Regions from separate parts of the Desulfotomaculum sp. genome, predicted to be linked through region 1. Evidence: predicted binding sites of a transcription regulator. Region 1 holds the regulator's gene; the other holds the start of a gene.
What was found. Region 1 encodes LexA, which represses DNA repair genes until DNA is damaged. Its sites were predicted from a motif close to CNAACANNTGTTNG; they were not measured.
Positions count from the first base shown of each region.

Region 2: dinB (DNA polymerase IV) is a predicted target of LexA. The motif match lies at 3,314-3,327, and genes of this name have one in related genera.

Region 1 covers NZ_CEVWQM010000004.1:13,536-25,099, reverse strand. Annotated here, with positions in the region: gene AC1U9Z_RS03195 (class I SAM-dependent methyltransferase) at 1-683, shown strand, start outside; gene miaA (tRNA (adenosine(37)-N6)-dimethylallyltransferase MiaA) at 684-1,628, shown strand; gene hfq (RNA chaperone Hfq) at 1,696-1,935, shown strand; gene AC1U9Z_RS03180 (AAA family ATPase) at 2,053-3,009, shown strand; gene AC1U9Z_RS03175 (methionine gamma-lyase family protein) at 3,051-4,292, shown strand; gene AC1U9Z_RS03170 (acyclic terpene utilization AtuA family protein) at 4,504-5,871, shown strand; gene AC1U9Z_RS03165 (DUF4387 domain-containing protein) at 5,871-6,191, shown strand; gene AC1U9Z_RS03160 (MerR family transcriptional regulator) at 6,366-6,776, shown strand; gene lexA (transcriptional repressor LexA) at 6,814-7,452, opposite strand; gene AC1U9Z_RS03150 (fumarate hydratase) at 7,824-8,666, shown strand; gene AC1U9Z_RS03145 (Fe-S-containing hydro-lyase) at 8,679-9,233, shown strand; gene AC1U9Z_RS03140 (succinate dehydrogenase cytochrome b558 subunit) at 9,298-9,921, shown strand; gene sdhA (succinate dehydrogenase flavoprotein subunit) at 9,937-11,564, shown strand, end outside.
Region 2 covers NZ_CEVWQM010000014.1:79,041-90,604, forward strand. Annotated here, with positions in the region: gene AC1U9Z_RS10060 (4Fe-4S binding protein) at 1-92, shown strand, start outside; gene AC1U9Z_RS10065 (aspartate/glutamate racemase family protein) at 387-1,079, opposite strand; gene AC1U9Z_RS10070 (stalk domain-containing protein) at 1,347-2,633, shown strand; gene lepB (signal peptidase I) at 2,667-3,185, opposite strand; gene dinB (DNA polymerase IV) at 3,372-4,562, shown strand; gene AC1U9Z_RS10085 (sulfite exporter TauE/SafE family protein) at 4,667-5,410, opposite strand; gene AC1U9Z_RS10090 (DUF1653 domain-containing protein) at 5,488-5,691, opposite strand; gene AC1U9Z_RS10095 (uracil-xanthine permease family protein) at 5,833-7,128, shown strand; gene AC1U9Z_RS10100 (hypothetical protein) at 7,236-7,679, shown strand; gene AC1U9Z_RS10105 (hypothetical protein) at 7,729-8,253, opposite strand; gene AC1U9Z_RS10110 (superoxide dismutase) at 8,461-9,057, shown strand; gene murI (glutamate racemase) at 9,106-9,903, opposite strand; gene selD (selenide, water dikinase SelD) at 10,131-11,195, shown strand; gene yedF (sulfurtransferase-like selenium metabolism protein YedF) at 11,182-11,564, shown strand, end outside.

The DNA.
Region 1 (11,564 bases):
ATTCTCTCCAAGCCCTAAGAGAAATGACTGGTGCAGCAGCTATTCTAATGGTAAGTCCAAAGCGATTGTCCCTGGTTATTGATGATCAAGAACTTTTTTTTCATCCAGGATTAGCCAAATTGCGTATAAAGGAAATACAGGCTGGGAAAACTGACCAAATGATCAAAGCAATGGATTTACAGGAAGGTAATTCATTGTTAGATTGTACCCTGGGACTGGCTGCTGATGCCTTGGTGGCCAGTTATGTGGTGGGTCCTCGGGGAACCATCGTGGGGTTGGAAGACGCCAAGCCTGTGGCGGAAATAGTCAGTCGGGGTCTTTGTACTTATACTGGCGAAAAGCCGGAGCTAATCAATGCCATGCGACGCATTAAAGTGATGAATGAGCATCATCTCCAATACCTTTGTAAGCTGCCCAGCAACGCCTTTGATGTGGTTTATTTTGACCCCATGTTTCGAGTGCCCAAAACAAAATCAAGTTCGATGGCCCCATTAAGGTTTTTTGCCAATAGCAACCCTTTATCCAATGAAGCCATTGTTGAGGCGGTTCGTGTGGCTAGAAAGAAGGTGGTCATGAAAGAAAGCCGTGAGAGTCAAGAATTCCAACGCTTGAACTTTCACAAGGTACAGGGGGGACGCTATTCCCCGGTGGCCTATGGCGTTATTCAAAAGGATGTGTTTTAAGTGCCATTAAAGTCGTTAATCGCTATTGTTGGTCCTACGGCTGCGGGCAAAACGGATGTTGCCATAGAGTTAGCTAAAATAATCAATGGGGAAATCATATCGGCTGATTCCATGTTAGTTTATCGGCATATGAATATTGGCACCGCTAAACCCACATTTGAAGAGATGCAAGGAATTCCCCATCATCTGATTGATCTCGTAGAACCAGATGAGGAATTTAGTGTGGCCATGTATCAGAATAAGGCAGAGCAGCTCATTGACGATATTACGAGGGATGGGCATTTACCCATACTGGTGGGCGGAACAGGTTTGTATGTACGGTCGGTAATCGATCATTATGACTTTACCCCTCCTGCGAAAGAAAATCGTCTCAGGGAAGAACTTAAAAGTGAAGCGGCAAGGGTAGGGGCCGAGGCAATGCACAGGAAACTTTCTGAGGTAGACCCGGAATCTGCCGAACGCTTACACCCCAATGATTTAAGAAGGGTTATCCGGGCTTTGGAAGTATATTACCAAACGGGCAAAACAATTTCAGAGTACCAGTACATCCGTAAAGAAGATCCACCCAAATATAACCTAAAAATGTTTGGTCTAACGATGGATCGGCAATTACTATATAAAAGGATTGAACAACGGGTAGATTTGATGTTGGAAAAAGGTCTGGTCGATGAAGTGAAAAATTTGCTAAAGCAGTATGAAACATGGGGTACTGCACTGCAAGGCTTAGGTTACAAGGAGATTGTTCGTTATCTAAAGGGAGAATGTTCTTTAGAGGAAGCCGCGGAAATTCTAAAACGCAACACTAGGCGTTTTGCCAAGCGTCAACTTACCTGGTTTCGGGCTGACCAAAGGATTCATTGGCTTAATATGGAGCACTTTGAAAATAAAAAAGCCATTGCGAAGGAAATTAAGAGACAGATGGCAGGAGATTTATTAACTACGTAGAATGAGTTAAGATACATAATATAGAAAATACATAAATAGAAAATTTTTACCAATGGAGGGAACCCTCATGACTAAACCCCAAATAAATTTACAAGATGCTTTTTTAAATCAGGTACGCAAGGAAAATATACCTGTAACCATTTTTCTTATTAATGGTTTTCAATTAAAAGGGATGGTTAGGGGTTTTGATAATTTTACAGTGATTTTGGAAAGTGATGGCAAGCAGTTAATGGTATACAAACATGCTATTTCCACCATTAGCCCACTGCGTGCGGTTAATACTTCCTTTTCGGAAAATAAAGCATAAAATCAGGCCCCTTCAATGCCCCTCCTGATGGAGGGGTTTTTGTTTTCCTTGGTCACTATTCGATCCTCCGAGCGTATAATGTTTAAAAAGCGCAAAATTTACCCGGAGGTGGCTCCTATGGTTAGAATAAGAATGTGGCAGAACCCGCCCAGACCAGAACCGCCAAGGCAGGGGGGATTGATCAAAAGACCTTCTTTACCTGCTAAACAACCAGCCCAACAGGATAAAGCCCCGTCCCCTGGTGAAATAAACCGTAAGGCTGCTCAGGAAATACTAGGTGAACTGGATCTTTTAATTGGCCTTGACAGTGTAAAAAAACTAGTTAAGGAAATTCAAGCCTTTGTAGAAATCCAGAAACTTAGACAAAAGGAAAAATTAATTTTTGAACCCATGGTTTTACATATGATTTTTAAAGGGAACCCTGGTACCGGTAAAACCACTGTGGCTAGAATTATTGGCCGGCTGTTTAAAGAGATGGGGGTTTTACCGAAGGGACATCTCATTGAGGTGGAGCGGGCTGATTTAGTAGGTGAGTACATTGGACATACGGCAGCCAAAACCCGCGATCAAATAAAAAAGGCCGTTGGCGGCATCCTATTTATTGATGAAGCCTATTCTTTAGCCAGGGGCGGCGAGAAGGATTTCGGTAAGGAAGCCATTGATGCCATGGTTACCAGCATGGAAAACAATAAGGACAATCTAATCATCATCCTAGCTGGTTATCAGGATGAAATGGACTATTTTTTGGAAACCAACCCCGGCCTGCGCTCTCGTTTTCCCATCCATATTACTTTCCCGGATTACTCCATTGATGATTTAATGAAAATTGCCGGTCTTATGCTCAAACAACGTCAATATCAACTGGCATCGCCAGCGGCGGCGGAATTAGCAAAAATAATAGAGCAACAGACCAGAAGGCATGAACATAGTGGCAACGCTAGACTGGTACGCAATTTGATTGAACGGGCCATGCGCCTGCAGGCCGTTCGTCTAGTTAGCAAAAAGGACATTTCACGACAGGATCTGATGACGATCAACAAAGAAGACTTGACAGAGGCCCTGGAGGAAATATAATACCTTCAGGGTCAAAATTTTTTTACATAAACGGAGGAACTATGCAAGCAAATATTTTAGAAAGTCTGGCCAACGAAGTGGAAACCGAAGTACAAGCGGTTTACCGAGACATCGAGGCAATGGCCATGAAAAACCATCAAAGGGTGCTGGAGGGTTTTCATCTGGCGAGGACAGCCGATTATCATTTGCGGGGTACAACTGGCTATGGCTATAATGATGCTGGCCGGGATGCCCTGGAAAAAATATATGCCCATGTTTTTGGTGCCGAAGCAGCTTTGGTTAGGGGACAAATTGTGTCTGGAACCCATGCCATAGCCATTGCTTTGTTTGGTCTCCTAAGGCCTGGGGATGAATTACTGGCGGTCCAGGGTTCCCCCTATGATACCTTGGAAGAAATCATTGGCAAAAGGGGCAATGCCTCTGGTTCCCTCAAGGATTTTGGCGTTTCTTATAACCAGGTGGAATTGACTTCCGGGGGAACCCTTGCTTGGGATAACATAAAGGAAGCATTAAATCCCCGTACGAAAGTTGTTCTTATTCAAAGGTCCCGGGGCTATGCCTGGCGACCACCGTTAACCATGCAGGAACTGCAAAAATTAGTAGGATTTATCAGGGAACATGCCCCTCAGGTATATGTATTTGTGGACAATTGCTATGGCGAGTTAGTAGAAAACCTGGAGCCAACGGCTGTGGGAGCGGACCTAGCCGCCGGCTCTCTGATGAAAAATCCTGGCGGCGGGTTAGCCCCCACCGGCGGCTATGTTGTGGGGAGAAAGGATCTGGTTGAAGCTGCTTCCCATCGATGGACAGCACCGGGAATTGGGGCAGAAGTGGGTCCGTCCCTGGATGTGCAAAGACTTTTAATGCAGGGTATTTTTCTGGCACCCCATGTTGTGGCAGAGGCTCTCAAGGGGGCCGTGTTTGCTGCCAGGTTATTTGAGCGATTAGGCTTTAACGTATCGCCTGCCTTTGACGAACCAAGGTCCGATATTATTCAGGCCATTGCCTTGGAAACACCGGCAAGGTTAGTGGCCTTTTGCCGGGGGATTCAAGAGGCTTCCCCTGTGGATGCCCATGCCTTGCCAGAACCAGACTATATGCCTGGTTATGAAGATGATGTAATCATGGCTGCGGGAACCTTTGTCCAAGGAGCCTCTTTGGAATTAACCGCAGATGCTCCTTTGCGGCAACCCTATGCTGTGTATCTGCAAGGTGGGTTATCCAAGGAATATGTTCGCATTGGTGTCATAAACGCGGCAAAAAATGTATTGCAAGTGAAATAGAAAATAGCCATCCGCTTTCAGTTTGGAAAAGGCCATAGTCCTTGGGCTTCGTGATTATTTTGCCTTTGGGTTCTTGCTTATGGCCCACGGCAGGTTGTTTTTTCGAAACTTACCTTTATGTTCCAAGGGTATTAATGAAATAACTGGCAGTTGGGTATATAATAAGATAAGACAGAGGTCTTATCTTATTATTTTTCTGGAGGGATTCCCTTTGAGAGAGTATCGCGTTTTATCACCGACAGCCATTCTTGGCTACGGTTTTCCTGAAGAATCGTTTCGGGCTGGCTTGGATCGTAACCCTCATTTAATTGCTGTTGATGCTGGTTCTACGGACCCAGGACCGTACTATTTGGGTGCCGGCGTATCATTTACTGACCGAACAGCGGTCAAACGGGACTTAGAATTAATGATTGAGGCAGGGTTGGCAAGGGATATTCCTGTTGTCATTGGTACAGCCGGTGGCTGTGGAGCAGAGGCACATCTGCAGTGGAACTTGGAGATAATTCTTGAGTTAGCCAGAGAGAAAAAATGGCAGTTTCCTTTGGGTATTATCCATGCCGAACTTAGTAAGGAGTATATTTTGGATGCCTTTCGGGCCAACAAGATTTCTCCCCTGCATCCTGCCCCGGAACTCACTGAAACTGAAATAACTGCCACTGAAAGAATTGTCGGGCAGATGGGACCAGAAGCGGTAATAGAAGTCCTGGCAAAGGGTGCGAAGGTTGTGCTTGCCGGCAGGTCTTACGACCCAGCAGTCTTTAGTGCCGCTGCACTAATGGCAGGCTTTGATAAGGGTTTGGCCATCCATATGGGTAAAATTTTAGAGTGCGGTGCCATAGCAGCCTCCCCTGGCAGCGGCAGTGATTGTTTATTGGGCACCCTAAGGGAAGATTGTTTTATAGTGGAACCCTTAAATCCCAGCCGCTCCTGCACAACTACTTCGGTGGCTGCCCATACCCTTTATGAGAAAACAAATCCCTATATTTTACCTGGTCCTGGCGGTATATTGGATCTCAGTGCAACAACCTTTAGCCAAGAGAACGAAAGGGCTGTTCGGGTAGCAGGCAGTAAATTTATCCCCAGTGAAAAATATACCGTCAAATTAGAAGGGGCTAAAAGAGTAGGATTTCGTACTGTATCCATAGCAGGTTGCCGTGACCCCATTATGATCGGACAAATAGATCATATCGTAGAGGCTGTGCGGGAACGGGTTAAAGACAATTTTAAGCGGTACGGCTATGCGTATTTCCTGCATTTTAACATCTATGGCAAGGATGGGGTAATGGGTAAGCTTGAACCTCAACCGGCAATAACGACACATGAGTTGGGCATTATTATTGAGGCTGTGGCAGAAACCCAAGAAATAGCGAATACCATTTGCAGCTTTGCCCGATCCACCATGCTTCACTATGGCTATCCTGGGCGGGTAGCTACAGCTGGCAACCTGGCCTTTCCCTATTCCCCTTCGGACTTTAAGGCCGGAGCTGTTTACAACTTTAATATTTATCACTTATTACAGGTTGATGATCCCGTGGCATTGTTTCCATTTGAAATCATTCATGCAGGGGAGGAAAAATAATGTCAAAGGCTAAATTAACTGAGTTGGCTTCGGTTATTCGAAGTAAAAATTCTGGACCCTATGAACTAACCTTAGATGTTATTTTTAAGGATCAAAAATCATATGAAGCTGCCTGTACAGCGAAGGTAATCAATAAAACTACCGTTGCAAAACTCTATGGCATTCCTGAGACGGATGTCATAGGAATTGTCGAATTTTCTCCTGCCTACGCCATCAAGGCTACCATTGTACGGCCCTACCCATCCGGTGCCCTTGGTGAAACCGATGTCTATGGTGCTCAACAGCATGCCCCTTTATTGGACCTAGAGATAGAAGTCTAAAAGGGCCATACCAGTTTCGGCAAAAAATACAAAAATTCGAGGTTTGTCCCAAAACCGTAAGATAAATAGTAATAATTTTATCTTTTGCAGTAATTTAGCTAATTTACAAATTGGGTTTATAGACTATATAATAAATAAAGGATATTAGATTTTATAACAGGAGGAGATAAATCCTTGTTTTGCAACGATGATCAGCCTATGTTTAACATAGGCGTTATTGCCGAACTTTTAAAGGTACATCCAGAGACCCTTCGTATTTGGGAAAAGCACAAGCTAGTTGAACCTGCCCGTCGCAATAAACAGAGGTTATATAGTAATAACGATGTTAAAAGACTTCAGTTTATTCATTATCTCATTAATGAAAAAGGACTGAATATCGCAGGTGTGCTACAGATTATTAGTATGTATCCCTGCTGGGATATCAAGTATTGTGACGGTGGTAGTCAACAAAAGGGTGAAAATGTAAACTTAAACAAGCCCTGTTGGAAGGAACAAGGTGCATATTGTTATGTCATAGAGGATAAGGCAGAACACTGCAGCATGTGTCCACACTACAATAAAGATTGCCAATCAAACTCAAACTAGCAAAGATCCAACAAAAAAAGGTCGCTATGCGACCTTTTTATATTTTTCTCATTAGTCCAACCACTTTGCCAAGTATTTTAATGTCTCTTACAAAAATGGGAGATAGGAGGCTGTTTTCGGGTTGAAGCCGAATGCCATCTTTTTCTTTGAAAAATCTTTTCACGGTGGCCTCGTCTTCTAATAATGCGACGACTATTTCACCATTATTGGCGGATTCCTGCCTTCTCACTAAAACAAGGTCGCCGGGTAAAATACCAGCTTCGATCATACTGTTGCCCCGCACGGTAAGCATGAAGAAATCACCATAACCAGTAAAACTCCTGGGTAAAGTAACCTTTTCATCAAAATTTTCAACGGCTAAAAGGGGGACCCCGGCAGCCACTTCTCCCAGCATAGGAATATTGATCATCTCTTCGTATTGGTTATCCGGCTGCTCAGGGAATGAAGCAGGGCTGGTATCGGCCGAATCCGTGTTAATAATTTCAATGGCTCTTGGTTTGGTAGGATCCCGTCGCAGATAACCCTTTTGTTCTAATCTTTTTAAGTAAGAGTGAACGGTAGAACTGGATGAAAGACCAACTATTTCCCCAATTTCCCTAACTGACGGGGGATAACCCTTTTGCTTGACATTTTCTATAATAACCCTTAAAACTTCTGATTCCCTAGGATTTAACATCGGGGTTCACAACCTTTCACAAAGAAAAATAAGGTTAATCATGATTTGGTATATTATATCATACTCTGGATCAAGATAAAAACATTTGTTCGATGTTATTTTAAATCAATCGGGTAGAATAAACAGTAGAATGAATATATGTTTATTGTAAAAAATGGTATATTAATAGTAGTTGTTAGCCTGAGCAGTGGCGAGGGATCTTTTCTTTCATTGAGAGGTTAGACCCAAGATCCTTCGCTGTGGTTCAGGATGACATAAAATTTTCATTCTTTGATGGTGCCGGTAACGGTGCGGCAGTCTTTTGCCCTTTTGCGGTTAACCCGATAATAAGGCTAAATTCGGTTATTACAAAGATTAGGGAGGAAACAACCATTAGAACCGTAGATTGTGCTGTAATCATATCTGAAGTAGCCCGCTTGTGTCAGGAGGCAAATTATAAGCTGGCAGATGATGTTGTAAATTCCTTTAAACGTTCCAATGAGACAGAGGTTTCCCAAAGTGGTAAGGAAATTTTAAATATGTTGGTGGAGAATGCGGGGATAGCTGCAGCAGAATCGATACCAATGTGTCAGGATACCGGAGTAGCAGTGGTGTTTGTTGAATTAGGACAGGAAGTACAAGTTATCCATGGCAATTTAGTTGATGCCATAAATGAAGGAGTACGTAAGGGTTACCTTGAAGGTTATTTAAGAAAATCCATGGTTAAACACCCACTGGCAAGAGTCAATACCGGTGATAATACCCCGGCTGTAATCCACACCAGCATAGTAGCAGGTGATAAAATTAGGATAACGGTGGCCCCTAAGGGTGGGGGCAGTGAAAATATGAGTTCATTAAAGATGTTAAAGCCAGCCGAAGGAGTAGAAGGTGTCAAGAAATTCATCTTAGATACCGTTCAGGCTGCGGGACCAAATCCTTGCCCGCCACTGATTATCGGAGTGGGGATTGGTGGGACCATGGAAAAGTGTGCCCTGTTGGCCAAGGAAGCACTATTAAGAACCGTTGGTGAACCGCATCCGCTGTCTGATATTGCTCAGTTGGAGAAGGAACTGCTGGAAGCCATTAATAAATTAGGCATTGGCCCTGCGGGGTTGGGAGGTAGAACAACGGCATTGGCAGTACATATCGAAATTTTTGGTTGTCATATTGCGAGCCTGCCCGTGGCAGTAAACATTAATTGCCATGCCGCTAGACATAAATCCGTAAGCATATAGGAGGTGCACAGAGTGACAAGGGTTAACATAACAACACCACTATCGGATGAAATTGTAAAGAGCCTTCGCATCGGGCAGCAGGTTTTTATTAATGGCGTCATTTATACCGGAAGGGATGCAGCCCATAAAAGATTAGTGGAACTACTGGACCAAGGAAAGGAACTGCCGATTGATCTCAAGGGTCAGATTATCTACTATGTTGGCCCGGCTCCGGCGCGTCCCGGTAAAGTAATTGGCTCTGCCGGTCCTACCACCGCCGGACGCATGGATGCCTATGCCCCTCTTTTAATTGAACAAGGCCTTAAAGGCATGATTGGCAAGGGAGCCAGATCAGAAAAGGTACTCCAGGCCATGCAAAAACACGGTGCTGTTTACTTTGGAGCCATTGGTGGAGCAGCCGCATTGATAGCAAGAAGTATTCAAGAAGCCACCATTGTGGCCTACCCGGAGCTAGGACCAGAGGCCATCTATCGGCTGGTGGTTAAAGATTTCCCGGCCATTGTTGTTAATGATTCCTTGGGTGGAGACTTATATCAGGAAGGGAAAAAACGATATGCATTAGAGTAAACTTAGCTCTCATGCAATGCTTTGCTTGCGGGGATGTAGTTCAATTTTATGATGAAGGATGTTGATGTCCTCGGTGAGTACCAATAACCATTTTTTTTATCGGAAACTTCATTCTTTATTGGGGTTATTCCCCATTGGTTTTTTTCTTTTGGAACATCTAATAACCAATTCATTTGCCATATTAAGTCCAGAAAGATTTGATCGCGCAGTGGTTTTCCTGCAAAACATTCCTTATTTAATTGCCTTGGAAATAATTTTTATTGCTTTACCTCTTACAATACATGGGCTGTACGGGCTTTATATCGTATACTTGGCCAAGAATAATCTATTTAGCTATTCCTATGCAAGAAATTGGATGTTTTATCTGCAGCGTTTGTCTGCTGTGATAACATTAGTATTTGTAATTATTCATGTATGGCAACTTAAGCTGGTTCATTCCTTGACTGGCTTGTCAATAAATTTTATTACCATGCATAATTTGTTGTCAGACCCCCTTTGGCTAACCTTTTACATTATTGGCCTGCTGGCTGCTTGCTTTCATTTTGCCAATGGACTATGGAATTTTACTGTCAGTTGGGGTATTGCTGTGGGGGAGCAGGTTCAGACCTTTATTTGGAGATTATGTATGCTGTTATTTATTTTCTCTTCTTTGATTGGACTAACAGCAATCTGGGCCTTTATCCAATAACCCGGAGGGATAGCGATGCAAAATAATATTATTATCGTTGGCGGTGGCTTGGCCGGCTTAATGGCAGCCATTAAGGCAGTAGAGATGGGGGTTAAGGTACAATTATTTTCTTTGGTGCCAGTTAAAAGATCCCACTCGGTATGTGCCCAGGGTGGCATTAATGGGGCCGTAAATACCAAGGGGGAGGGTGATTCCCCTTGGATACATTTCGACGATACGATATATGGAGGGGATTTTCTTGCTAACCAACCCCCCGTCAAAAACATGTGTGAGGCGGCCCCAGCCATCATCAACCTGATGGATCGTATGGGCGTAATGTTCAATCGAACCTCCGAAGGCTTACTGGATTTCCGTCGTTTTGGCGGCAGTAAGCATCATCGAACGGCCTTTGCCGGGGCAACCACCGGCCAGCAGCTATTGTATGCCCTCGATGAACAGGTGCGTCGCTTTGAAGTGGCTGGCTTTGTTGAAAAATATGAAGGCTGGGATTTTTTGTCCATCGTAACCGATGCTGATAACCTCTGTCGGGGTATTGTTGCCCAAGATTTGAAAACCATGAGGATGCAATCTTTTTCCAGTGATGCCGTGATACTTGCCACCGGTGGGTGCGGCATGATCTATGGTAAAAGTACCAACTCCACGATTAACACAGGTTCAGCCGCCGGTGCCGTATATCAACAGGGGGCATATTACGCCAATGGGGAAATGATTCAGATACATCCCACGGCTATTCCGGGTGATGATAAACTTAGATTAATGAGTGAGTCAGCCCGTGGTGAAGGTGGCCGGGTTTGGACAATAAAAGATGGAAAACCATGGTATTTTTTAGAAGAATGGTACCCGGCCTATGGCAATTTGGTTCCCAGGGATATCGCAACAAGGGCTATATACAAAGTATGTTACGAATTAAAGCTTGGTATTGACGGCCAAAATATGGTGTATCTTGATGTTTCCCACCTTGACCGGAATATACTGGATAAAAAATTGGCAGGTATCTTGGAGATATATGAACGCTTTGTGGGGGATGACCCCCGCAAGCTTCCCATGAGGATATTTCCCGCAGTGCATTACTCGATGGGTGGTCTCTGGGTGGACAACCACCAAATGACAAATATTTCTGGTTTATTTGCCTGTGGCGAATGTGAATACCAATATCATGGTGCCAATCGACTAGGTGCGAACTCACTATTATCTGCTATCTACGGGGGGATGGTTGCGGGGCCAAAGGCAGTAAAATATATTCATTCTTTAACGAGGTCTGTTCAGGCTATTGCGCCAAAGATATTTGAGCAGGCAGTAAAAAAGCAGCAGTCCTTCATGGAGAATATCTATAAAAGCGATGGTCCAGAGAATGTATATCAGCTTCATGCTGAATTGGGGCAATGGATGACCGAGAATGTTACGGTGGTACGTTATAACAAAAGGCTCCAAGAGACAGATGATAAAATACAAGAATTCATACAGAGATGGTCTAAAATAAGACTTGCTGATAAAAGCACCTGGGCCAATCAGGAACTGGTCTTTACCCGGCATCTTTGGCACATGCTGCAGCTTTCACGGGTGATTACTCTCGGCGCCCTTGCCCGCAATGAAAGCAGAGGGGCCCACTACAAACCGGAATTTCCTGAGCGTGATGATGAAAA
Region 2 (11,564 bases), on a different contig from region 1:
ATCCTAACAGTCCAGAATGCATTAGATGTGGAGAATGTATCAAGGTTTGTCCCACAAAATCTCTAAAAAGCGGCATTGAATTACATCTTTAACACAAGAAGGCGGTTCGAGACCACTGAAAAAGTATCATTTTTCAAGAATTCACTCAATATATTGTGACTAAAACGCATGTTGAATCACAACATATGGTATAGGGTGAATTTTTAGAAGCACTTTTTCAGTGGTCTCGGACAGTTCCTTTGGCTTGATACCAAGGCATTCGTGAGAGAGAAGCAAAAGTGGCTTTTATCACATCACGACCCATGACTTGGATGATAAGGATAAACGTTGGCTTTATAGACATAAAAACTGTCCCCTTGTCTCATAAGCATAACCGACGGCGATTCTTAGGTCAGAGCAAAGTCTACAGCAGAAACAGCATGGATGGTTGTTGTATCAAAAATAGGGATCTCAACATCTTCCTGTTTTACAAGCAGTGGAATTTCGGTGCACCCTAGTATTACACCCTCAGCACCCTTCCGGGTTAGGTTCGCTATGATTTGAACAAATTTTTGTCTAGATGGCCCATTGATTACACCTTTACACAGCTCTTGATAAATAACCTCATGAACAAGTTCTCTTTCATCTTCATCTGGAATAACAACCTCAAGATGATGCCTGTCTTTTAAAACCTGCCGATAAAAAGTACCTTCCATCGTAAATTTGGTTCCGAGTAAACCTACCTTTTTTAAGCCCTGTTCAACTATTTTTTGACCAGTGACATCCGCTATGTGCAATACTTTTATGTCAGCCTTATTTTCTATATCGTCAGCCATGAGGTGCATCGTGTTTGTTCCAATTACAATAAATTCAGCGCCACCAATTTTAAGGTTTTTAGCAATATGAATCATTATATTAGTCAATTCTTCCCACTTGTTCTGACGCTGTAAGGTTTCAATTTCAGCAAAATCTACCGAATACATTAAACATTTTGCAGAATGTAGCCCACCTAGTTTTTTCTTGGCTGTTTGGTTAATAATCCTATAATATTCAAGTGATGATTCCCAACTCATCCCACCAATTAGACCGATGGTTTTCATAGCGTTCTCTCCTTATATTTAGTTTTTGCTATTCCAGACAATGTTAGAAACCCCTTTAAGTTGGAATAGCTGTATCCAATCCTTCATTAGCCCTACCTGTGAAGATATCCTTTTACCTTACCAAGAATTCTATTAATTGGGTTCTTTTTTTTATATTGTTGAATATTTTTTAAAAGGCCTGGCTAACGCCAGGTCTTTTAGGTTTTTGCATGTTATAAAGCTTATCCTTTCTGACATGCCAAGCAAAAATACCAAGGGGGCTTGGAAATGAAAAGAGTAGGTGCCCTATGTTTGATCAGCCTAATGGCTCTGGTAATCTGGGTGCGATGCCCGGTTGAAGCCCAGTTTGAAGCAGCGGACAAATGGCAGACTGTTCAGGTTGAAGAAAGTGCGGCAAAACATAGCTGCAGTTTGAGCTATGCCCCTAAGCTAGTCAATTCGATCAATGGTCTTAATGCGAGAGGTGCTATTTTAGTCAATTATGATACGGGACAAATAATCTATGCGAAGCATGAACAGGAAAGGTTTCACCCTGCTTCCATCACAAAACTAATGGTGCTTTATATCGTACTGGAAAAGATCCATCAAGGGTTGCATCAGTGGGCGGAACCCGTGCAGATTAGTGAAAAGGTTGAGCGTGTTAATGAAGCACAGGTATATTTGAAAAAGGGGGAGGTTCTAAGCCTACAAGAGTTGGTAAAAGCGATGATGGTAGCTTCTGCCAATGATGCTGCTGTGGCCCTTGCGGAAAAGGTAGCAGGCAGTGAAGAGGCCTTTGTCCGGATAATGAATCAAAGGGCAGTGGCGTTAGGGCTTACAAATAGCCATTTTATGAATGCTTCCGGCCTGCCGGGGATGAATAACGCCAACCACTATATGTCTGCTTATGATATTGCCTTGTTAACTAAAATAATACTGGAGGAATACCCGGAGGCATTGGATTTTTCCAGGCTGAAAACTACCACCATCCGCAACGGAGCTTATCCGATTAAGAGTACGAACAACCTATTAGAACTATTTGCCGGAGCCGATGGATTAAAAACTGGCTATACAGACAAGGCCCGGTGGTGTTTGGTAGCTACAGCCCAAAGGGAGGGTCAGCGTTTCATTAGTGTGGTACTGGGGTCACCTACCAAGGAGATAAGAAGTGCCAACACCGTAGCTTTGTTAGACTATGGTTTTCAGCAGTATCAAAGGGTAAATGCCATTTATATAAACGGAGAACAAAGTAAACTTAATCAAAAGCCAATCTTTGTTGCTGGAACCGTTTTAGCACCGATTCGTTGCTTAACCGATACGATGAGTTTGAATGTGGCGTACGACCAGGAAGAAATTTTAATAACTGGTCAGGGGACACTGGTTAAATTTCAGGTGGGATCGAATAAGGCTGCCTGGAATAATCAGACCGTGGAGTTAACTCAGCCAGTACAAAGGATAAAGGGCAACATCATGGTGCCTCTTAGGTTTTTAACCCAGGCCTTTGGAGGAGATATACAGTGGGATAAGGCAAATAAAGTTATCCATATTAATTTAGAGCATAAGCATGTAATATAAAAGAAACAAGGGACTTTGCCCTTGTTTCTTTATTTAGAAAAGCTTCATATGACCTAGGGGGTAATGCCTGAAGATAGCTTTACCAATAACATTCTTTATGGGAAGTGCTCCCCAATAACGGCTATCATAGCTATTGTTTCTATTGTCACCCATGACAAATATTTGACCCTCTGGGATAACAAAGGGTTCGAAATCACGGTCAGGCTTTTCGCTAATGTATTGCTCCTTTATGGGGTTGCCGTTAATATAAACAATACCATCCTTTATTGAAAGCTCTTCACCTGGTAGTCCGATAACCCGTTTAATTAGATCATCGTCCTTATCTAGCTCCGCAGGGGCCTCAAATACTAGAATGTCACCCCTCTGAATTCCTTCAAACTTAAAGTATACCTTATCGATGAATAATTGATCACCGACCTCCAAGGTAGGCAGCATTGATTCACTGGGTATCCACCTAGCTTCGGCAATATAATTTCTCACAAAGAGAGATAAAGCAAGTGCAACTAAGATGGTCGGCAGCCAACTGCGTAATACTTTTTTTATTTCAGTCATAAAATTTCTCCTCACTAACTAAAGATCATAAATCTATTATAGTTTAACTCTTAAAAAAATCAAACTGCTGCTTTTGTCCTAAACAAACCACTATTTTACAAAAATTGTAAACAACAACCCGTTGCATAAGAACAAATGTTTGGTATAATGAAGTATAGGAAATCAAATAAATGTTCGGTGGTGTCTATGTCTAGGGTCATACTTTTATGCGATATGAATAGCTTTTATGCATCCGTTCATCAGGCCATGGATGCTAAGCTTAGGGGGAAACCCGTTATTGTTGGGGGGGATCCCGGCCAAAGAAGAGGGATTGTGCTGGCAGCCAGTTATGAGGCAAAAAAATATGGTATTAAAACGGGTATGATCATAAGTGAAGCTAGGGCCCTATGCCCCCAGGCTGTTTTTGTTTCGCCTTCCCATCGGGATTATGCCGCCTTTTCCAGTTGGATTAACAGCATTCTACGGGAATACAGTGATTTGGTAGAACCCTGTTCCATTGATGAAAGTTTTGTGGATATTACAGGTTGCTTGAAAAATCTTGGTACGCCCCAAAGCATAGCCCAGGAGATTCAAACTAGAATTAACCGTGAGGTGGGGGTAGGGGTAAATATTGGCATCGGACCTTCTAAACTAATGGCCAAGATGGCATCGGAATTGGAAAAGCCGAATAAAATCATTTTTCTTTCACCGGATGATTGGTCCCGGCGGGTGTGGCCATTACCAGTAAAAGAATTGTTTGGCGTGGGCTCCAGAATCGGTAAATGGTTGAATCAAATTGGCGTTAAAACCATTGGGGATTTGGCAGCCATGCCCGTTGAGTTATTAAGAATCCGCTATGGCTTAGTGGGGGAAGTTTTACATTATTCTGCCAGGGGTATTGACTCCAGCTCCGTAGACCCAGGTTCCTTGGAAGTAATTAAAAGTGTGGGTAATCAGATAACCCTGCCAAGGGATTACCGGGGGTTAGAGCAGATCAAAGTGGTTGTTCTTGAATTGGCAGAGGAAGTAGCCCAGCGAACCCGCAAAGCCGGATTTATAGGAAGAAGGGTTAGTCTAACGATCAAGGATCCTAACTTTATTACAGAGTCCCATTCGAAGGTTTTATCCCATTACACGGATATCACCCAGGAAATTTATGAAATGGGCGTATTTCTGTTAGAACAATATTTGGATAAGAAAGAAGTGAGGGCGAGATTGGTAGGGCTAACACTGTCGGAACTAATACCAAAGGAGGAAAAACAATTGTCAATCTTTTCTGGGCAGGATAGACAGGAAAAGATTGACAGGGCAACCGATTTAATTAAGTCCAAGTGGGGGCGACAAAGCATTCAACGGGCTGTTTCATTGACAGAATGCGGGGTGTATGATGGTCGATAACGAATGGTTTTATCCGAAGTGGGAGAAAGGTTTAGGCTCCTGCCGGCATTGCAATCGTTACAGGGGTTGGTCATCAGGAGACCAAGGGCTGTTTAGCCCAAAGTCTAAATATGCCAAATGGCAGTAGCCACAGAATAGAGAGCTGTGCTTAAAACCAACAGGGAGACACCGTGCCGAAATTTAGCCTGGGGTACCAAGGGGAAAACAAGATAACCTAAATGACCACCCAGGATGGCAAAAGGCACCAGTGAGATAGCCCTCAGGGCAACATTTTTGTCCAGGGCCCCCAGGCAGAATAACAGTATTAAACTGGCTACATAGGCCAATACAAAATAGGCTGCAGTGGTGGCCCGGAAATGATCCTTAGCTAGTTTTTGATTGCTGAGGAGGAGAATAATGGGTGGGCCGGGCATGCCAATACTTCCGGTGAGAAAACCAGAAATAGAGCCAACCGTACTCTCCCACACCTTACCAGTTGCATTTTTAATGGTTAAGCCACTGATTAAGATCACACTAAAAATGACTGTTATAATGCCAATGGCAAGTTTCAGCAAATGAACATCAAAGTGTAAAAAGATGTAGGCACCCAGTGGGATTCCCAGTAGACTGCCGTAAAAAAGGTTTTTTACCACCGGAACGATGACCACCTGACGCACTTTAACGGTTAAGAAAGAAAGAGAGACAATAGAAATCATGATATTTATGGCCACGGCAGTGTGCGGTTCGTAAACCAAAAGCAATAGTGGTACGGCTATAAGGGCAAAGCCAAAGCCAGTAATACCCTGCAAAGTAGCGGCAAGCAGAACAATTAGGGCTGAGACAAACCAACTGGTTAAGTCAGCAGGCATAGGATCATCTCCTCGTTTTATGTAAACTTATAGTATGCAAATAATTAATTAGCGTGCAAAGGGAAACCAATGGAAGATTAACCGATATATTCAAAACGGTCTATTCGTTGACCATTCCTTTCAACTTTCTCCGTAAACATCTTTAGGGGTCTTACCCAAAGACTCCCGTCCTTTTCACAGCGATAGACAACCATCGGTTCCTCGGTTTCAGAATGTTTTGCTAGGTAAAGGGCCTCATAGTAAGTTCCCTTAAAATGCTTGTATTTGCCAAGTCGAAGCATTTTTTATCCCCTCCGATTATAAATAGCTAATATTATTATAGGCTTTTGCATTTTAAACGGCTAGTCCTGTTTCAATTACTGAAATTATCAGTCAATATTTAAGGTATAATGATGGTAAAAAACAACGAAGGATGTGAGTCAATGAAACAGATACAGCTAAAATATAACTTAAATGATAAACTGCCCCTAGGGGAATTGGTTTTATATGGGCTACAATGGTTAGCTATTTCCGTGCCTACCATTATTATAATTGGTCAGGTTGTGGCGGGACTTCATTTTTCCAATGTAGGCCAACAGGTTATCTATATCCAAAAGTTATTTTTCTTGACAGGGTTAAGCCTTTGTGCCCAAATTCTTTGGGGGCATCGCTTGCCCATTATTGTTGGGCCGGCATCGGTCTTACTTGTAAGTATCGTAGCAAGTCAGGGAAAAAGCCTAAACATAATCTATACCTCTATTTTGGTAGGAGGCCTTTTCCTAATTTTGCTAAGTAGTACGGGACTCTTTGCCAGGATCAAGAACCTATTCACCTCCCGGGTGATTGCTGTCATACTTTTGTTAATCGCCTTCACCCTAATACCCACGATCATGAAATTAATTTTACCGAATAGTTCCTCAATCGCTCCCTTACAGAATTTCACCTTTGCTTTGGTTTATGTTTTTATTATGTTTACGGTGGCAAAGTTTCTAACCGGTTTTTGGAAGTCTACCTTTCTTATCTGGGCAATTACGGCTGGTAGTATTATTTATTGGCTGTTGTTTGGACACACCCAGGTAGGTGTCCAGAGTGAACTGCCACTGGTTGGAAATTTCTTTTATGATTTGAATTTTTCCTTTGCTTGGGATATTGGGGTAATGATCGCCTTTATAATTAGTTTTTTAGCTTTGGTTATTAACGATCTTGGTTCCATTCAGGCCGTAGGGTCCTTGTTAAAAACCGAAGATATGCCGAATAGGGTTAATCGTGGGGTAATCTTTACTGGCCTTTCGAATATATTATCTGGTTTTTTTGGGGTTATTGGACTTGTAAATTTTTCCTTTAGCCCAGGTGTTATTCTTTCAACTGGCTGTGCCTCCCGGTATACACTTTTACCCGCGGGCATAGGTTTGCTGGGATTGGCTTTTCTACCTGCCTCAGTTGCCTTTATTGGGGGCATCCCTTCCGTAGTCATCGGCAGTGTGATGACTTATATCATGTGTTCACAAATATCTGCTGGTTTGTTAGTTGCTCTCGATGGCATGGATGAATTTAAATTTGATGATGGATTAATTGTCGGGTTACCCCTGATGTTGGGGATCATTGTTTCCTTTTTACCCTTAGAAGTAACCAATACTTTTCCTGCAACGATTAGGCCCATTATAGGGAATGGTTTTGTGGTGGGAGTCATCACGGTTTTTATTATGGAGCATTTGATTTATAGGCCAAAAGGGGCTTAAATAGTATAAGATACGATCTAATGTTGTTTTTTTTCATTTAAGTCTGTATTATAAGAAACAGTGGACAAAATAGGTATGGATCTGTTATGCAAAAGGAGGAACCGCTTGTGAATAATGAACTTACAATTAAAGTTATTGAGCCTACGGGTGGTAGTATAGGCACCATTAAGCCTCGCAAGGCCAAACCAACTATTGGTATCATTCTGGAGAATCCGGAATTTGAAATTGTCTATAATACAATTAACCCAAACAACAGGATAGCACCCGCCCAAACAGGAAAGTTTGAATATCGTTGGCAATACAATAAAGAAGAAGATGCTTACCTACTCTATGTTGCCTATACAGCAGATGCAATTGGCTTTGCAATTAAGTTTCAAAGAGATAAAGCCGGTCAAATCCTGCAGAAACTTCAAGAGCTTAACACAAAATCACCCATGTTTGGGATCATCCTTCGTTTTAAAGAACATCATAGTCCCGACATATTTGATGATTCCATCACCTTGATTGGTTTAGAATTTGACAAAGATCCAGCGGCTGCCTGGCTCAAATAAAAAAGGAGTGTTGCATACTACAAAAGGTAGTTTGCGACGCTCCTTTTACTTATCTCCGGGTTTCTTCAATAAATAAGTTATTTAGACGTGTTTTAGAAATAATGTGGTAAACACCTTCTTGGACTTCAATTTGTCTGACCACACCACTCTTAAAGGCCTGAAACTCCAAAACTTCCTTATTCTGCTGTTCTAATATATTGACCATTTCATTTACTTTTTCTTTAAGTTGTCTAAACTGAGGATTATCAGCCAAGGCTTTTTCTAAGTCCAGAGTCAGTAATACGGTGGTGGACATTAGCTTACTAACCTCATCGTCCCCGATATAAATAAAGGTATTTAGGTCTGTGAGTTCTTGACCGCGATTTTTAACTTGGATCGTACCCTTCTCCTCCAGTTTGTTTAGGGCTTCAACCAAAATGGCAGGCAGCAGTAGGCCCATCTCATCAGCAATTTCTGCTACACTTTTAACACAAATACCATCTACGGATTTGTCACGGATAAAGTTACCGACCCTAGTCAGCAATCCCTTTGATATTCTACGGGGTTTACAACCACAGGCGTTATTTTCAGTCATGGAAAAATACCTCCTATAAAAGCTATCCTTATTATTAAACCAAACAACCTTTTCGCTGTAAATATATGTTTTTTAGTGCCAAAGCCAGAGCTTTGCTTAGAAAGTTTATGAAAAGTAAGTGCAATGTAAGAATGCCGTAATAAATTATCTCGTAATGTATATTATAATTACTATGTAAATAGTTTCAAGTGAAATGGAGGAGTAATAATGACCCATCAACTACCGAATCTACCCTATGACTATAATGCCCTAGAGCCCCATTATGATGAGCAAACCGTAAGACTGCATCATGATGCCCACCATAAGGCCTATGTAGACGGCCTAAATAATGCTGAGGCTAAACTAGCTGAGGCCCGGGAAAAAGGTGACTTCGCCCTGGTAAAACATTGGGAACGGGAACTGGCCTTTCATGGTTCCGGTCATATCCTGCATACCCTGTTTTGGGAGAATATGACTCCCAATGGTGGTGGACCTGCCACCGGTCGGGTAAGCGAAGAAATTAACAAATTCTTTTTAAGTTTTGAAACCTTTAAAAAGCAATTTTCCGCTGCAGCAGTTGCTGTGGAAGGTTCTGGTTGGACTTTATTATGCTACAATCCAATGTTTAAGAAGCTGGAAATTCTTACGTCTGAAAAGCACCAAAACTTAACCCAATGGGGAGTTGTCCCGCTGCTGGTACTGGATCTCTGGGAGCATGCTTATTACTTGAAATATCAAAATAAGCGGGCTGCCTTTGTGGAAGCATGGTGGAACCTGGTAAATTGGGAAGATGTTAATAAGAAATTAGCCTCCTGTCTAGGTTAATGAATAACAAAATGCGGCAGTTTTCTTGCCGCATTTTGTTATTCTTGTTTATAGGGGTAAGGTTTTAACACTTATGTTATTGTTAAGCCAGAGGGACTGGATGACCTCTTGAACATTCGCTTGATTTCCACTGGTATAAAATTGTTCGGTGCCAAGGGGGCCGTCAGTTATTAACAGGCTATTTTCATTTAAGATCTTACTTACCTGCCTGGCCACTGCCTGGCCGGTGTCGATAATAGCTATCTCAGGTCCCACCAACTCCCCGAGAATCGGACGTAAAAAGGGATAATGGGTGCAGCCCAATACAATGGTATCGGCTCCTCGCTCTAAAATGGGCTGGAGAAAATTCCATAACTTTCCCTTTGTTTCTGGTGCATGTAGTTTCCCCTGTTCAATTAATTCCACTAATCCTGGGCAGGGTTGGGTAATGACTTCGGTATTTTCGGCATAACGCTTAATCAAAGCAGCAAAGCGATCACCGGCAATCGTTACATTGGTGGCCAGAACTCCGATTTTACCATTGCGAGTTGCAGCAACTGCTGGCTTTACACCTGGTTCCATGCCGATTACGGGAACATTTAATAGGCTGCGCAAATCTTCTAAGCCTGTAGAAGTAGCAGTATTACAGGCAACTACAATTAATTTGGCTCCCTGTGCGACTAAAAACTCCCCGATTTTTTTTTCGCGTTGTTGAATGGTTTGGGGGTCCTTATCTCCGTAGGGGCAGTGAGCGGAATCGGCATAATAAAGTATGTCCTCCAGAGGAAGAAGCTTGCGGATATCCCTGGCCACTGATAGTCCACCTACACCTGAGTCAAATATACCTATGGGGGCCCGCTGAGACAAAAAAATCACCTCTAGGAATATTGGTAAATGCTGTAATTTATTATACTCCTATGTTCTTATAGAAGCAAGATTTGTTTCTGTTTACATAAAAGGCAAATATAAGAAAGGTCAATATTTATTTATCAAAGTAGCTTTTATAACAAAAAGTTATAGAATATCAAAAGGGAAGTATATAAAGATTGGAGAAGGGCTAATAATGTTTTAGTAGGAAAAGGAGGTTGACAACCTTGGCCAAGCCAAGATTAACACAAATGACGAAAGCTGCGGGGTGAGCAGCCAAGGTGGGGCCGGAGGTCCTAGCGCAAGTTTTGCGAGATTTACCCAGTAATACTGACCCAAACTTGTTGGTTGGCTTAGATACTTCCGATGATGCAGCGGTTTATCGACTCAACAGCGAATTAGCCACGATTCAGACGGTGGATTTTTTTACGCCAATGGTCGATGATCCCTATTTGTTTGGTCAAATTGCTGCGGCGAATGCCCTGAGTGATGTCTATGCCATGGGTGGGACACCCCTAATGGCACTGAATATCGTTTGCTTTCCTTCCTGTTTACCCCCAGAGCTTCTGGGTGATATTTTAAAGGGAGGTGCCGCTAAGGTTTCTGAAGCCGGTGCCATAATTGCCGGTGGTCACAGTGTTCAGGATGATGAGCCCAAATATGGTCTGGCTGTTACTGGGGTGGTGCATCCAGATAAAATATATAGTAATGCCTCGGCTCAGGCGGGGGATCTTTTAATCCTAACCAAGCCCCTGGGTACGGGAATTATCAATACAGGCATTAAGGCTGACATGGTAAAACAAGAAATGATTGATAAGGCCGTAAAAACAATGGCCACCTTAAACAAAGATGCCGCCGCTGTCATGGTAAATGTGGGGGCCTCAGCTTGTACCGATATTACCGGTTTTGGTTTTTTGGGTCATGCAGCAGAAATGGCCAAAGGCAGCGGTTTAAGCCTAACCGTATTTGCTGAGGCAATACCTGTTTTACCAGGGGCAAAGGAATTGGCGAGAATGGGCATTATTCCTGGAGGTGCCTACCAAAATAGGAAACACTTAGGGGAGTCAGTCTTCGTGGAAGAGGGTGTCACCAGGGAGCAAGTGGATATTCTTTTTGACCCCCAAACCTCCGGGGGATTGTTAATAGCCGTTAAACCGGAGCAAGCACACAAACTTTTAAAAGAACTGCACCAACACGGAGTTTTGGAGTCTCAAATTGTTGGGGAACTAAAGGAACCAGAGGACCATCTAATTTCGATCCTAAGGAGAGATTACCGTTATGAGAGAGATTAATAACCGGGGTTTGGCTTGTCCACAACCTGTGATAAATACGAAAAGAGCCCTAGAAGAAATTAACCAGGGTACGGTTATTTCTATTGTGGATAATGAGACAGCCTTTGAGAATGTAAAAAGGTTTGCTGAAAATGCCGGATTTAATATTACTACAGCAGAAAAGAATGGTGCGTACTATCTTACCATCACGAAGGGAGACGGTAACGGACCAGTTGAAGTAGTGGCTCCGGTATGTGAAACCAGCCAAGTGGTATATCTATTCACCAGTAATACCCTCGGCAGCGGAGCCGAGGATCTGGGAGAAACGCTGATGATTAGCTTCTTTAACAGCCTGTTGGAAAAGAACCCACCCAGAGTGATTATGCTGGT